Regions from separate parts of the Blautia segnis genome, predicted to be linked through region 3. Evidence: riboswitches for the same ligand, from Rfam matches in the RefSeq annotation. Region 3 holds a riboswitch; each other region holds the start of a gene.

Region 1 (3,211 bases), on a different contig from region 3:
CATCTTTCTGGATACTATAACCATTTAAAAGTCCCTGTATCGTCAGTGTATAATTTCTGGCAAATTCAGGAGGTGTGTAATAGTAGATTGCCACAATACCCGGTGCATCTTTTCTGGCACAGGCTGCAACATCAATATAGGATCCGTCTTCCCTGGCAAACCGTTCTGAATAAGATCTTTCTTCATATCCGGCAAAATCCATAATAATATCTTTTTGCAGATATGCCGTAATTTCATTGGCCAGAGATTCATCCGTGCTGTATTCACAGTCTATCTTTCCCTCTGTATCCAGTACAATGATACCATCCACCCAGAGAGTCTGCAGATTTTCTTTCAGGAACTCCTGACTTAGCTGACCATCATTTTCTGTTTCCATGTCGATATTTGTACTCATCTGTCTGGCACTTTCAATGGCACGGAGAAGACTTTTGGATTCTGAAGATTCATTATAATGGGTGTAGGTGGAGCACTGCACTTTCACATAGTTTACAATCTCCACCATTCTTTTCTCTGCTTCCTCTTTTTCTGCGTGAAAGAAATAAAACAGAGAGGCTACAGCCACACAGATTCCAATCAGACCGCCGAGCAGCTGGATTCGTTTTTCTTTTTTCTTAATATCCAAGATCATCCACCTCCAGATACTTCTGGGGATCATCCAGATATTTTTCAATAATTTTCAAGGATGTGCCATCCTGACGCATTTCTTCCAGTGTCTGGCTCATCTGTTCACAGATTCCTCTGTCATCATCTTTTGCAAAAGCAACACCTATTCCAGTGATCATCAAAGGCTCTTCCAGAATACGGAAGCTTGCATCATAATCTTTCATATACTGAACAATAGATTCCTCATGTGCGGCGACTGCATCTACATATCCTTTTCCCAGAAACGTATAGATCAGCTCCCTGTGTCCCAGGCTGATCAGATTGCCCAGCTTTGGGATTCTCTCATCCGTCCGGTTCAGAAAGATGCCTTCCGGTTTGGTTGTGGACTGAACAGCCAGGTTCTTTCCCTCCAGGTCACTCAGTGTATAGATATCACTATTCTCATTTACCGCAACCACCTGACGGCTTGCTATATATGGTCCCGCCCAGCGGTAATCATCAAGACGCCCTTCCATGGAAAAGCAGCCCATGATACAGTCAATCTCTCCGCTTTCCACCATTTCTTTTTTCTTCTCCCAGTTGATCTGGACAACCTCCACCTGATATCCCATTCTTTTGAAAGCTTCTGTAGCCAGTTCTACATCAATTCCCGTCGGTACACCATCCTCATTCAGATAATTGTATGGTGGATAGTTGTCGCTGCCGAGGGTAATAACAGGCTTTTCGGTTTCTTCCTTCGTGTTATCTGTGTTTTTACACCCTGCCAGGGTGACTGCTAAAATTCCCGCAAGCAGTATGCCTGCAATCACTCTTTTTCCTTTCATTTTCTATCTATTCCTAACTATCCTTTTCGATTTTTTTATGTCTGGTTACTTTTCATTTGTCACTGTTCAGTGACCTGCGGTTCGATACCCCCACGAATTTTATGCTTCTGATTGTCTTTTCCAGTACCTTCATCTCAACCGGTTTTGAAATATGTACGTTCATACCAGCCGCAAAGGAATACTGGATATCCTCCGAAAATGCATTGGCAGTCATGGCAATGATTGGAATCGTCTTATTGATTGTTTCCAGTTTTGTGTTATTTTCTCTTTCAACTTCAATTGCTTCACTCTGTTTTTTTCTAAGCACTGTTACGATAGCTGTAATTACACAAACTGCCGCAACAACTGCAAACAGAATGATAAAGCACATGAATTGTACCTGGACATAATCCCATTTTGTGCCCATAACATCTTCCAGATTTAAAAACATCTGATGGGTCACTTCATCCATCTGATTCAGCCGTTCTTCATAAATAAGCTTTTTTATTCGTACAGCCCGTAAGACATAACAGCACAGTTACAACAGATACACCAAATATTTTTTTCAATTTCATAATTTTCCTTTCATCTTCTGTTGATAAGTCATTCCGCAAAAAAGCACTGTCAAACAGACAGTGCATCTCATTTCATGCAACTGGCTGCCATTTTACAGGCCCTGTAGCTTTGCGTCCCAGATTTTCATCTGGTTTGCCGATTTCCTTATTATGGCTTTTAAACTTATGCAAAAAACTGGTTTTATTATACTCTAATGTTCTACTATACACAAGATAAACATTACCGTTTTAACGTTCGAAAATAAAAAAAGAACAGCCGATACATATACTCGAACTGTTCTTCTACTTTTCTTACATACGTCTGAACAACCTCAGCTCCGTCTCTGTCACCTGTATAGGTAACCGAAGCTTTGATTCCATCCCACTTTCATCCTTATTCAGCATTCTTTCTTTTCTTATATCCTCTGATTACCAGTACTTCCATTCCTGCCATGAAAAGTGCTATTACAATGTCGATACCAATTCCTGCTTTTTTCCAGTTTTCCATACCTGTTTCTTCATGTTCTCCATCATAAGCCCAGCTGCTTACAACTGTATACATGACATTTTTGCAGGCATTCCTCATCTGAAGTACAGATGTTGGATGCTCCGGATTGGCTACATTGTTCTCTTCTCCGTTGAATGTGGACAACATTGCATCTACTCCATTCGCCAAAGCTGCATCTGCATTCATAAATCCATGACCATTGTTTCGGAAGAAGTCTGTAAGCGCCATTCCCCTGAATCCCCATTCATCTCTGAGAACTGTATTCATAAGGTTACTGCTTTCTCCAGTCCATTTATCTCCAAGGAAGCTCCAGGAAACCATAACCGCATTTGCGCCACCCTGTTTTACAGAAATTTCAAATGGTTTCAGATAGATTTCCCGGATTGCCTGCTCATTTGACCAGACACTTACCATCTTTGCATTTCCCTCATACAGAGCAAAATGTTTGATATAAGAATAAACTCCATATTTTCTTGCTCCTTCTACTGCTTTTGCTCCCATATTTCCTGCAAGAACTCCATCTTCTGAAAAGTATTCATAGTTTCTTGCTCCAAATGCAGTTCTATGAGTATTCATACCTGGTGCATACCAGCCCTCTGCACCCATTTCCTGACTGATCTTGCCCATGTATTCACCCCAGGCCTGTGCAAGTTCCTTATTCCATGTGGAAGCAACCACAACTTCAATTGGAAATCCAATAGAACCAACTCCTGTAAAGTTGTTATTAATTGCTGCTGGTCCAT
Region 2 (3,211 bases), 120 kb from region 3:
GTCATCATGCCAACCCGGCTGCTGGTGCATTCTCCTTTGTACATAGAGGAAGTGAAATAATAATATGGTGCCAGAGCCAGCTGTGCATCATTTTCTTCTCTGATCGTAGTTAAAATGGAAGATGCTGCATCACGGCCATTTCTATCGTTCAGTGAAATAGAATATTCATTTTCAAAATTCACCGTTGCTTTTTCTTCTGGATCTTTACGATTCATTGCACTACAAAAAGTATCATAAGCCTGTGTTTCATCCATTTCCCCTGACAGTAATCCGTGAACAGCCTCAAGACTTGCATCAAATGATTTTTGAGCGGAATACCGGATATAAACAGCATTATTATTAATTTCCTCTTCCAGTCCAGGCACATCCTGCATCATGGTTGGAACATCTGTATTCAATGAAATAACACCGCTTCCATCCGCAATCAGCTTTTGCCCCTCTTCTGAAATCATACAATCCAGCACATCCAGTGCAGTATCCAGTTTCTCCCGGTCTTTTTCCAGGTTTTTGTTAAATGCAATGTTTAAGGACGGAGTCATGTACACATAGGATTCATCCGATGTCTGTGAAAAGTAAGGAATACGGATCAGATCTGCATCCATCTGTTTCTGCAGCTGCTGCATAACCGTCGGATGTCCATGAAACATTGCTGATTTTCCCTCGACAAACATCTGGGTTCCTGTATTGATGTCAATATTGATATCTTCTTTACCAAAGTGCGAGTCCTTAAGAAACTGACTGGTTTCTGAAAAAATACGTTTCCATAATGTATCATCAAACTTTACTTCATCCGCTGCAGTCTCTGCACCGTTTCGCCATTCCATACCATCCAGGCTTGTAAACTCACCGATTGCCGCTGCCTGGATGATTTCATTATTAGACCAGTCTTCACCAAGATCCATGGAATACGGTTTTATGCCATTATCATAAAACTGCTGACAGGCCTGTACATATTCCTCATAATTTTCTGGAATCTTTATGCCATACTGATCAAACAGTGTTTTGTTGGCAATGATCGTCTGCGGAATACCACAGATTGGCAGCCACTGGATTTCATCCTCCGCATTCTTATAATATTGCACCGCATAAGAATAGTACTTGGAAACAACATCATAAGAAGCAAAATCCATAAGATAAGGCTGTAAGTCCTGTGCATCTGTTCCAGAGAATCGACGTACTGTTATGATATCCGGCAATTCATCATGTTCTTTAAAATAACTGTATAAATCGGTATCATTGTTCCCAATAATAAATTCAATATCCTGATCAGGAAACTGTTCATGGATATAGGGTGCAATATTTTTCATCAAACGATTTTCCCACAGATAAACGGTAAGATGATCATCATTTTTAGATACTTCTTTCTTTGACTGTCCACATCCAGACAAGACAGCAGATGCTACAAGTACACCTGACACCACTGCAATCAGACAACGTTTTGCCTTTTTCATACTTTTATTTTCCTCATTCTTTCCTGATAAAATCATTATTGTTACGCCTATGAAATAACACCGTAAAAAAGCACCGTCAGACAGACAGTGCACCTCATTTTATGCAACTGGCTGCCATTTTACAGGCCCTGTAGCTTTGCGTCCCAGACTTTCATCTGGTTTGCCGATTTCCTTATTATAGATATAGCTTTTAAACTTATGCAAAAAAACTGATTTTATTATACTTTAACGTTCTACTATGCACAAGAAAAAAATTACCGTTTTAACGTTCAAAAACAAAAAAAGAACAGCCGATACATATACTCGAACTGTTCTCCTACTTCCGAAGTCCACGCAGCATTGACATCACTGTTTCCTGCTCATTTGTACTCAGATCGTTCCATATCCCTAGAACTTCTTTCTGTTTTTCTGTCAGATTCTCTGAATTACCTTCCTGAAAAAACTGCGATAATGTCACGCCCAAAGCTGTACATATTTTTTCAAGTGTGATCAGCGACGGCAGGTTTTCCTGCGCCATGATTCTTCCCAGTGACGACTGGGAAATTCCCGACAGCTGCGATAATCTGTATTTACTGATATCACGCTTTTCACATAAAGATGTTATTTTATCCGCAATATACTTCTCTATCTGCAAGTAACTATACCTCATTTCCGCTATTACATGTTCTTATTGTACCTGTAATAATAGAAAAATATTAGTAATCAACTTTGCAAGTATTCATTCCCATTATAGGAAGTATACCGGTAAAAAAAATATAAAGATACTTTCGTTTCCGCAAAAGTCATTTTCGCTTATATCGTTTTTATAATAGCACAGACAGTTATGTTTGTCACATAAAAGTTTGAAACCTCAAACAAAAAAATAAGCCTGCCGTCATCCGCAGATTTCTCTACAGACAACAGCAGGTCCATTCCCTATTTCTTCAACATTTCATTCACCCGTTTCTGCACTGCCCCATAATCATATCCCGCAGCCTGCAGTTTCTTCTTCCTGTTCGCGCCGTTCCCCCACTTTCCGGCAATAACTTCCTTTGCCACAGCTTCCACACTCTTTTTCCCACTGCCTTTCACCAGCTCATTCACCTTCGCCTGCACTACCCCATAATCATATCCTGCAGCCTGCAGTCTCTTCTTTCTGTCCTCACCGTTCCCCCACTTTCCGGCAAGCACTTCCTTCGCCACAGCTTCCACACTCTTCTTTCCTGTACCGGTATTCCCGCCGGTTTCATTCGCAGCCTTCTCATACCGCGGAGCCGCATACCCGCGGATATATCCCCATCCCAAAGGGAGCACCCTTTTGTCAACCTTTTCACCCCGGTTACCTTCAATAGCAGTTACCATTCCGCCGGAAACCTTCTCCACAAAACCGATATGATCACTGTACCCATCATTCGGCTGTGCTGCCTTATCCCAGTTATAGACAATCACATACCCCGGCTCCGGCGTGATGGTACCATCCTCAATCCAGATCCCCAGCTTTTTAAAAATCTTCACATGCTCCTCAACGCCGCACTCCCTGCCGATCAGCTCACTGCATCCCGCCTTGATCCCTGCGGCAGACACACAGGTATCACACCATTCATCTGAATACTGCACTGCATATCCTCTGGGAAGCGGCTTCACACTGTTATACAGGTCAATAATCTCCTTAAACTTTCCATTGGCCTCACTGAACCCCAGCCAGCCCCTCATCACATCCAGAACACTCTCAGCAGTCTTTGCCATAGTCTCACATCCTCCTTCATCAAATCTTGTCAGTT
Region 3 (3,211 bases):
GCAATGGCAATAAAATCGCTGTTGACAGACAGTGCCGGAATCACAAGAGCCTCCAGTTCATCTGCATCCAGTTTTTCTATCATTTCATCATAGCCTTTACAGGCAACAACCTCTGCCTGGATCTGATTGCTGTCCAGCCATTTTTCCAGAAGTTCTTTCTGATAGCTTCCATCTGCAACACCGATACGGCAGCCATTTATCTGCTTTAGATCACCATCCGTAAGGTCCGCATGGTCCTCCCTGGTATAGATCCAGTATCGTTCCGTTAGCTCCTCATAAGAAGAAAAATTGATAGCTTCTGCTCTTTCCTGTGTATAACTGACATTTCCAAGTATATCTATTTCTCCAGCTTCCAGCATATCCAGGCACTCTTTAAAGGAAGCATAGACATATTCATACTTCCAGCCGGTTATATAAGAAATTTTCTGAAGATACTCATAGCCTGCTCCCTGCTTGTGTTCCCCGGAACCGCCTTCCTGAAAATTGGAATATGGAAAATACCCGACTCTCACGGTTTTATTTTCTTCTTCCATTGCCTGAGTTGTTTCCCCGTCACTTTTTATCTCCGACGCATAAACAGAAGCTGATACAAAAAGCAGCATAATAATTGCAAAAATGCTCAAACATAATCTTTTATTCTTATTTTTTCCTATCTTTTTATTTATTCTTTTCATCTTTATTATCCTGCTGTTGTTCTTCCCAGTCTGTCAGTTTTTCTGTTTATTCAATACAGAAAGAATGGCCACTCTCAGTTTCTCAATATCAATGGGTTTCGCTATATGTTCATTCATGCCCGCATCAAATGCTCTTTTTTTGTCTTCCTCAAAAGCATTTGCTGTCATGGCAATGATCGGGATCTCTGCCTTCTTTTTATCATTTAAATGCCGGATACACTGGGTTGCCTGATAGCCATCCATGTTTGGCATCTGGATATCCATAAGTATCAGATCATAAGTTCCCGATGACATTTTGCGACAGCTTCTGCTTTTCTTGCCTTTCTTAAAAGTACGAGTATATTTGTAAGTGGAACACTCTTGAAGTCTTGATCGTTATCATATATCAGTGCCTGAAGCATTTCATCATAATCATTGCAGTCCTGTATCTTAAATTTCAGTGTCTGATTCCCCAGACAGTCTTTGGCATAAGAGATATATTCTGCCAGCATACCCGTAAGTTTTTCTTTCACCCAGGATTTTTCTCCGCCTGTAAGACTCCGATTATACTCAAGCGTAAAGTACTTCTTATACAGATCTGCCTTAAAAAAAGGACTCTTTATTTATTGCAAAATATATGCCCGATTTGCCAATAGTAGTAACCGAAGATATTCCCTATTCAGACCAGATGGATTCCTCCAGAGATACAAAAGCATCCATCTCATGACTTCGCAGTTTATCTGGGAAGTCTTTTAGTCATGTCTAAATTTAAAAGCACCTACTTTTCATCTTAAGAATTCTGCGTTGCAGGATTCTTACCGCTTTTTAATCAGGATTGCGAACTTGTTTCGCAATTACCTATCATGTACTATTAATAATTCATGTTATAATAAAAGCACTGCCAAACAGACAGTGCACCTCACTTTATGCAACTGGCTACCATTTTACAGGTCCTGTAGCTTTGCGTCCCAAATTTTCATCTGGTTTGCCGATTTCCTTATTATAGCTTTTAAAATTATACAAAAAACTGATTTTATTATACCCCCTTACTCCGCTTTGCACAAGGAAAACATCCGGGCTACGTAGGCCGAATTCGGGTGAAATATACCGCAAAGTGGGGCGTGCAGATTGCAGGAATGATTTTTCAAACCCTTAGAACTTCTTTCTGTTTTTCTGTCAGATTCTCCGAATTACCTTCCTGAAAAAACTGTGATAATCTGTATTTACTGATATCACGTTTTTCACATAAAGATGTTATTTTATCCGCAATATACTTCTCTATCATATTCATAAGCGTCCCTAAGCGGTTTTCGCCTTTTTTTCGCCGTTTTCTTCAGCATAGGAAATCATACTTAACATATCAGCCACCTCCTTTTGCCGGACCGGTTTAGCAGCTTGCACCTGTTTGCAATTCAAGTCAGGTACAATACCGAAACGCCTTATCTGTCAAAATCCTTGCAAAGATCAGTCCCAGCGGAAGTGCTGCAATGATCAGAAGCGCAGCTGCAAACCAGGATGCGGAAAGGGATAAGGACATGATTCCAAGGTTATAAAATCCACGGTATAAATAAAGCCCCGGTACCATGATCACAATAGAAGGCACTGTCACGGAAATCCTTGGATAGCCCACCTTATTTTTCAGAAGGGAGGCCAGAAGCCCAGCTGTCAGAGCTCCGATAAATGCGGCCACTGCCGGAGGTAAGGTGGCGAGATCCACAAGCTCCAGCCGCAGGGTATTTGCAATTGCACCAAGTACTGCCGTAGAACAGGCAAGCCTTACCGGACTGTTAAACATGATGGAGAAACCGAACACGCCGAAAAAGCTTGCAATAAGCCGTGTGAGAATCCACATTGCAGCAGACATATGGATCTTTATAAAATCCACCGGCTGTAAGTGAAGAAGCATGGCCATGATCCAGGCAGACATAGTGGCTACCAGGACAATAATCAGTGCATAAGTAAGCCTTTCCATACCAGAACGCATATCCAGCTTTGCCAGGTCGATTCCGCTGGTAATAAAGGGGAAGCCAGGGATGATAAAAAGCATGGCACAGATATATCCTGCTTCATGCTGAATGGAAATCCCAAACAGGATTTCCCCTAATTTTAATAATCCTGCATATACAAAGCATGCCAGGGAGACAGATGTAACAATACCCAGAAACAAAGTAAAATGATGCTTGGTCAGCTTGCAGCGAAGGAAATTTCCAAGTCCTGCTCCAATAAAAGCACAAAACATCTCTACTGGTCCTCCGCCTAAAAGAAAGGTAAATCCACAGCATGCAATGGCGGCAGCCAGTCCCAGGGCTGCCGGGGAATAAAGGCCATGGATCCTTTCAATCTCATCCAGATAGCTGTGAAGCTCTTCCCCGGACATGTTTTTTCCCTCTGTTTCAAAGTTACGGATAAAATGCTCCAGCCGGTTCAGCTTTGACGTATTCACCCCTGTATTGGTAAGGCATAAAGACTGGGTAAAGCCGTTTTCCCCGTCAAAACAGGTGTACTCAATGGACATCAGTCCGATATCTGCGGTACAGGTAATTCCCATTGCTTCGGCC
Region 4 (3,211 bases), on a different contig from region 3:
TTTCCAAAGTCCATCATATGCCTGAGATTAATTGTTATGTCCTTGATCTTTCCAATTTCTAACAGCCATTTTGCGCAATTATCACCACATGCAGATGCATTAAAAATTTTGTCTGGCTCATTTAGAATCAATAACAAAGTCTTGACTCCGCCAGATAATCTTTCTGGTGGGATTTGTCCCAGAACAGGACTGCTAATACATTCACTGCTTAAAATATTTGAGTGATCAATATCTTCAACCATTTTTCTGGCAAGTTCTGTTTCAAACCATTCCGGATCATAAGTATTTTTAAAATAAACATTCGTATTGTAAATACTTTGCGGTTCGTCTCCGTATATGATTGTCAGCATATAATGCCTCCGATGCAGATATAAATTTTGAGCTGTCAGTCTGGGAAAAACAAAAAGCGAGTGAAATTCCAACACCTCCGTTGGAGTTTCACCCGCTTTCCTAGATAAGCGTCCCGTGCGGGAATCGAACCCACAGCTAGCGCTTAGGAGGCGCTTGTTTTATCCGTTAAACTAACAGGACAAATCTGTAGGTACAATTGTACTATATTTAGAAACAAATTACAAGGTTTTTCTTTCGTGAGGAAATGGCAAAACGGATAAAAATAAATTAGGAAACCTGTTGAAAAACAATTGCAATTAAGAGAGATATTGTATACAATGTTCTAAACAAATCTATAAATGGGCAAAGCAGTCGAAAGACTGTGACGCAAAACTATAGGGCCTGTAAAATGGCAGCCAGCTGCAGAATAATCAGGATAGGATCACATACTATGGCGAATGCTGCAGTATGTGTTTTTTTATATAGATGGAGTAGAGTGAAAATGAAGAAACAGTTATATAAAGAGGAACTTTTGTATTCCGTTGAGGAACCGTAGCTTAGTGAGGAAGCCTATTCTGCAATACAATCAACAATTTACCACAATCACGCCGTTGGTTTTATTGCAGGATATTATGATGAAAATTTGACGATTGCTTATATCAGTGAATTTTTCCTGCATAATCTTGGGTACAGCTATGAGGAATTTATGAACAGAACCTCTGGATCACTGAAAAATGTGGTTTATGGAAAAAACTGTGCTTATATTGAAAATGATCGGTTTCGATATATCAGCGGTAAGGGCGAAATGCAGATGCAGGAGAATCTTAAGCTTGTCAGCCAGGTGATCAAATTGTGGCAGCTATGGCGTCTAAGTTTAAGACGGTTTCCAGTGAGCTTACCCTGGAAGAGGCCTTTTCCCCGGAAAATATCAGGAGCAGGCTGAAAAAGCCGGAGGATATTTACCGGTTCGAGTACTGCACAATGAATGAGAAGCAGTTTAAATCCATAGCAATTTCTCCGCTGGCATGGACTGAAGGGGAGAACAGGCAGGCGGCAGCAATCCGTTCTCTCCACAAACAGGACGGAAAAACCATCCCCATTGTAGCCATGACAGCCAATGCTTTCGCAGAAGACATTTTGCTTGCCAAAAACGCAGGCATGAACGAACACATCTCCAAACCTCTGGATATGACACGGCTCAGGGATGTGCTGAGACGGTGGCTGTAGAGACGTATTTTCTCGAAAAGAAAATCAGAAGTCAAGCAAAATGTAATGGCGCGAATCCATTTAAACTGATATAATCAAATTACCTGAAAAACAGAGGACTGCGATGATGAAGCAGTCAAGTAAAAAATGGAGGGGGAAGTTTTTATGATTACAGATTATGCGGACAAGCTGCATCTTTATGGAGATTTGCAGGAGTATGCAGACATGGTTCTGGCATTTATTGAGAAGCAGAAGAAGGAAAATCTTCCGGCGGGCAGATATGATCTGGAAAATGGTGTGTTTGCCTCTGTGCAGAGTTATACTACAAGACCGTTAGAGGGCTCACAGATGGAATCCCACAAGAAATATTGTGATTTACAGTATCTAATAGAGGGAAAAGAGAAAATCTACTGGGCTTCTTTGCGGAACCTTACAGTGGGGAATGACATGACACCGGAGAGTGATTCTATTCTTTATGTGGCTGGTCCATGGCAGGGGTATACGGTACTGGAGCCGGGAATGTTCGGCTTCTATGCACCGGATGACGGACACATGCCAGGAGTTGCAGCAGACGAGCCGGCACCTGCGAAGAAAATTGTGTTTAAGATTCCAGTGAAATAAGCTGTTTGTGACGGAAGGGAAATACAATATAATTTCTTATTGAAAAAACAGGAACCATATAATATGCTGCTTATAAGTATCATGCTTGTAAGTAGCATTTTTATAATGACATATTATTTGAGGAGTTGTACAAAAGAGGGGGCATAAATCGTGAAAAATCCATTGCATTATCAGATTTCAGAATATGACTGCGGACCCACATCCATGTTGAATGCGATTATTTATCTGTTTGACAGGGATGAGATTCCGCCGGAGGTGATCCGAAATACCATGCTTTACTGTCTGGACTGCTACAGCAAAGAAGGCATTCCGGGAAAAAGAGGTACATCCAGGGCGGCCATGATGTTTCTTTCCAATTGGCTGAATGAGTTTGGGAACCTTGGGATGATGACGGTAAGCAGTGAATATTTGTCGGGATCTGAGGTGTACATAGGTCCGGGGAGCAGGATTAACCAGGCACTGAGTCATGGCGGGGCAGCCGTGGTAAGACTGTTTCTGGATGAACCCCATTATGTGCTCCTTACCGGAGTGAAGGACGGCAGTATTTTGCTGTTTGATCCTTATTATTGGGATGAGCCTTACGAGGAAAAAGATATCCTCATTGATCTGGAACATCCAAGAGCATACAACCGGGAAGTGCCTTTCCGGTATTTCAACCGTGAAGAAGACGTCCTGTATGCCCTTGGAAAAGTAAATGCCCGGGAGGCTGTGCTGGTTTATAATGAGAAAACCAGAGTGCCGGTGGAAGAGGTTATTGAGTACTTTATTTAGTAAAATTGGAAAGATACTACTTATGAGTATATTACTGGTAAGTAGTATCTTTTTGTATTCTGATGATTAACTTTACGGCGCAGAACTCTTCTGCGTCAGCGGATGTTCCCTGTAGTACATCCTGGTAAAGTTCAGGAATTTCTGCATATCTCCGCTGATGTATTTTCCCTTTTTCCAGACCATTCCAATTTTTACGCGAACAGGCGGATTAAGGGGAATGCCGACGATCCCGGAGCTGGCAAATTTGTCAGTCATGCTGGTATAAAGGAAGCAGCCGTATTTT

Evidence for each region. A riboswitch is a leader RNA that binds a small molecule or an ion and turns the genes downstream of it on or off. The one in region 3 is predicted to bind cyclic di-GMP.
Region 1: it holds a riboswitch for cyclic di-GMP, as region 3 does, so the genes downstream of both, H8S54_RS19295 (response regulator) here and H8S54_RS18380 (hypothetical protein) in region 3, are expected to answer to the same signal.
Region 2: it holds a riboswitch for cyclic di-GMP, as region 3 does, so the genes downstream of both, H8S54_RS17145 (ABC transporter substrate-binding protein) here and H8S54_RS18380 (hypothetical protein) in region 3, are expected to answer to the same signal.
Region 4: it holds a riboswitch for cyclic di-GMP, as region 3 does, so the genes downstream of both, H8S54_RS18085 (response regulator) here and H8S54_RS18380 (hypothetical protein) in region 3, are expected to answer to the same signal.

The regions. Positions count from the first base shown of each region.
Region 1 is NZ_JACOOT010000010.1:31,836-35,046, reverse strand. Features, by position in the region: gene H8S54_RS04215 (ATP-binding protein) at 1-628, opposite strand, end outside; gene H8S54_RS04210 (substrate-binding periplasmic protein) at 612-1,427, opposite strand; gene H8S54_RS19295 (response regulator) at 1,480-1,878, opposite strand; cyclic di-GMP riboswitch class I at 2,054-2,129, opposite strand; gene H8S54_RS04200 (glycoside hydrolase family 3 N-terminal domain-containing protein) at 2,355-3,211, opposite strand, start outside.
Region 2 is NZ_JACOOT010000039.1:175,504-178,714, forward strand. Features, by position in the region: gene H8S54_RS17145 (ABC transporter substrate-binding protein) at 1-1,451, opposite strand, end outside; cyclic di-GMP riboswitch class I at 1,551-1,626, opposite strand; gene H8S54_RS17150 (helix-turn-helix domain-containing protein) at 1,768-2,085, opposite strand; gene H8S54_RS17155 (glucosaminidase domain-containing protein) at 2,367-3,211, opposite strand, start outside.
Region 3 is NZ_JACOOT010000039.1:59,909-63,119, forward strand. Features, by position in the region: gene H8S54_RS16630 (ATP-binding protein) at 1-674, opposite strand, end outside; gene H8S54_RS16635 (response regulator) at 708-968, opposite strand; gene H8S54_RS18380 (hypothetical protein) at 944-1,186, opposite strand; cyclic di-GMP riboswitch class I at 1,578-1,653, opposite strand; gene H8S54_RS19205 (DUF6783 domain-containing protein) at 1,700-1,780, opposite strand; gene H8S54_RS19210 (DUF6783 domain-containing protein) at 1,751-1,855, shown strand; gene H8S54_RS16645 (threonine/serine exporter family protein) at 2,071-3,211, opposite strand, start outside.
Region 4 is NZ_JACOOT010000009.1:80,182-83,392, reverse strand. Features, by position in the region: gene H8S54_RS03815 (DUF4869 domain-containing protein) at 1-350, opposite strand, end outside; tRNA gene H8S54_RS03810 (tRNA-Arg) at 460-531, opposite strand; cyclic di-GMP riboswitch class I at 683-758, shown strand; gene H8S54_RS18085 (response regulator) at 1,183-1,557, shown strand; gene H8S54_RS03800 (YhcH/YjgK/YiaL family protein) at 1,702-2,157, shown strand; gene H8S54_RS03795 (hypothetical protein) at 2,308-2,928, shown strand; gene H8S54_RS03790 (LysR family transcriptional regulator) at 3,001-3,211, opposite strand, start outside.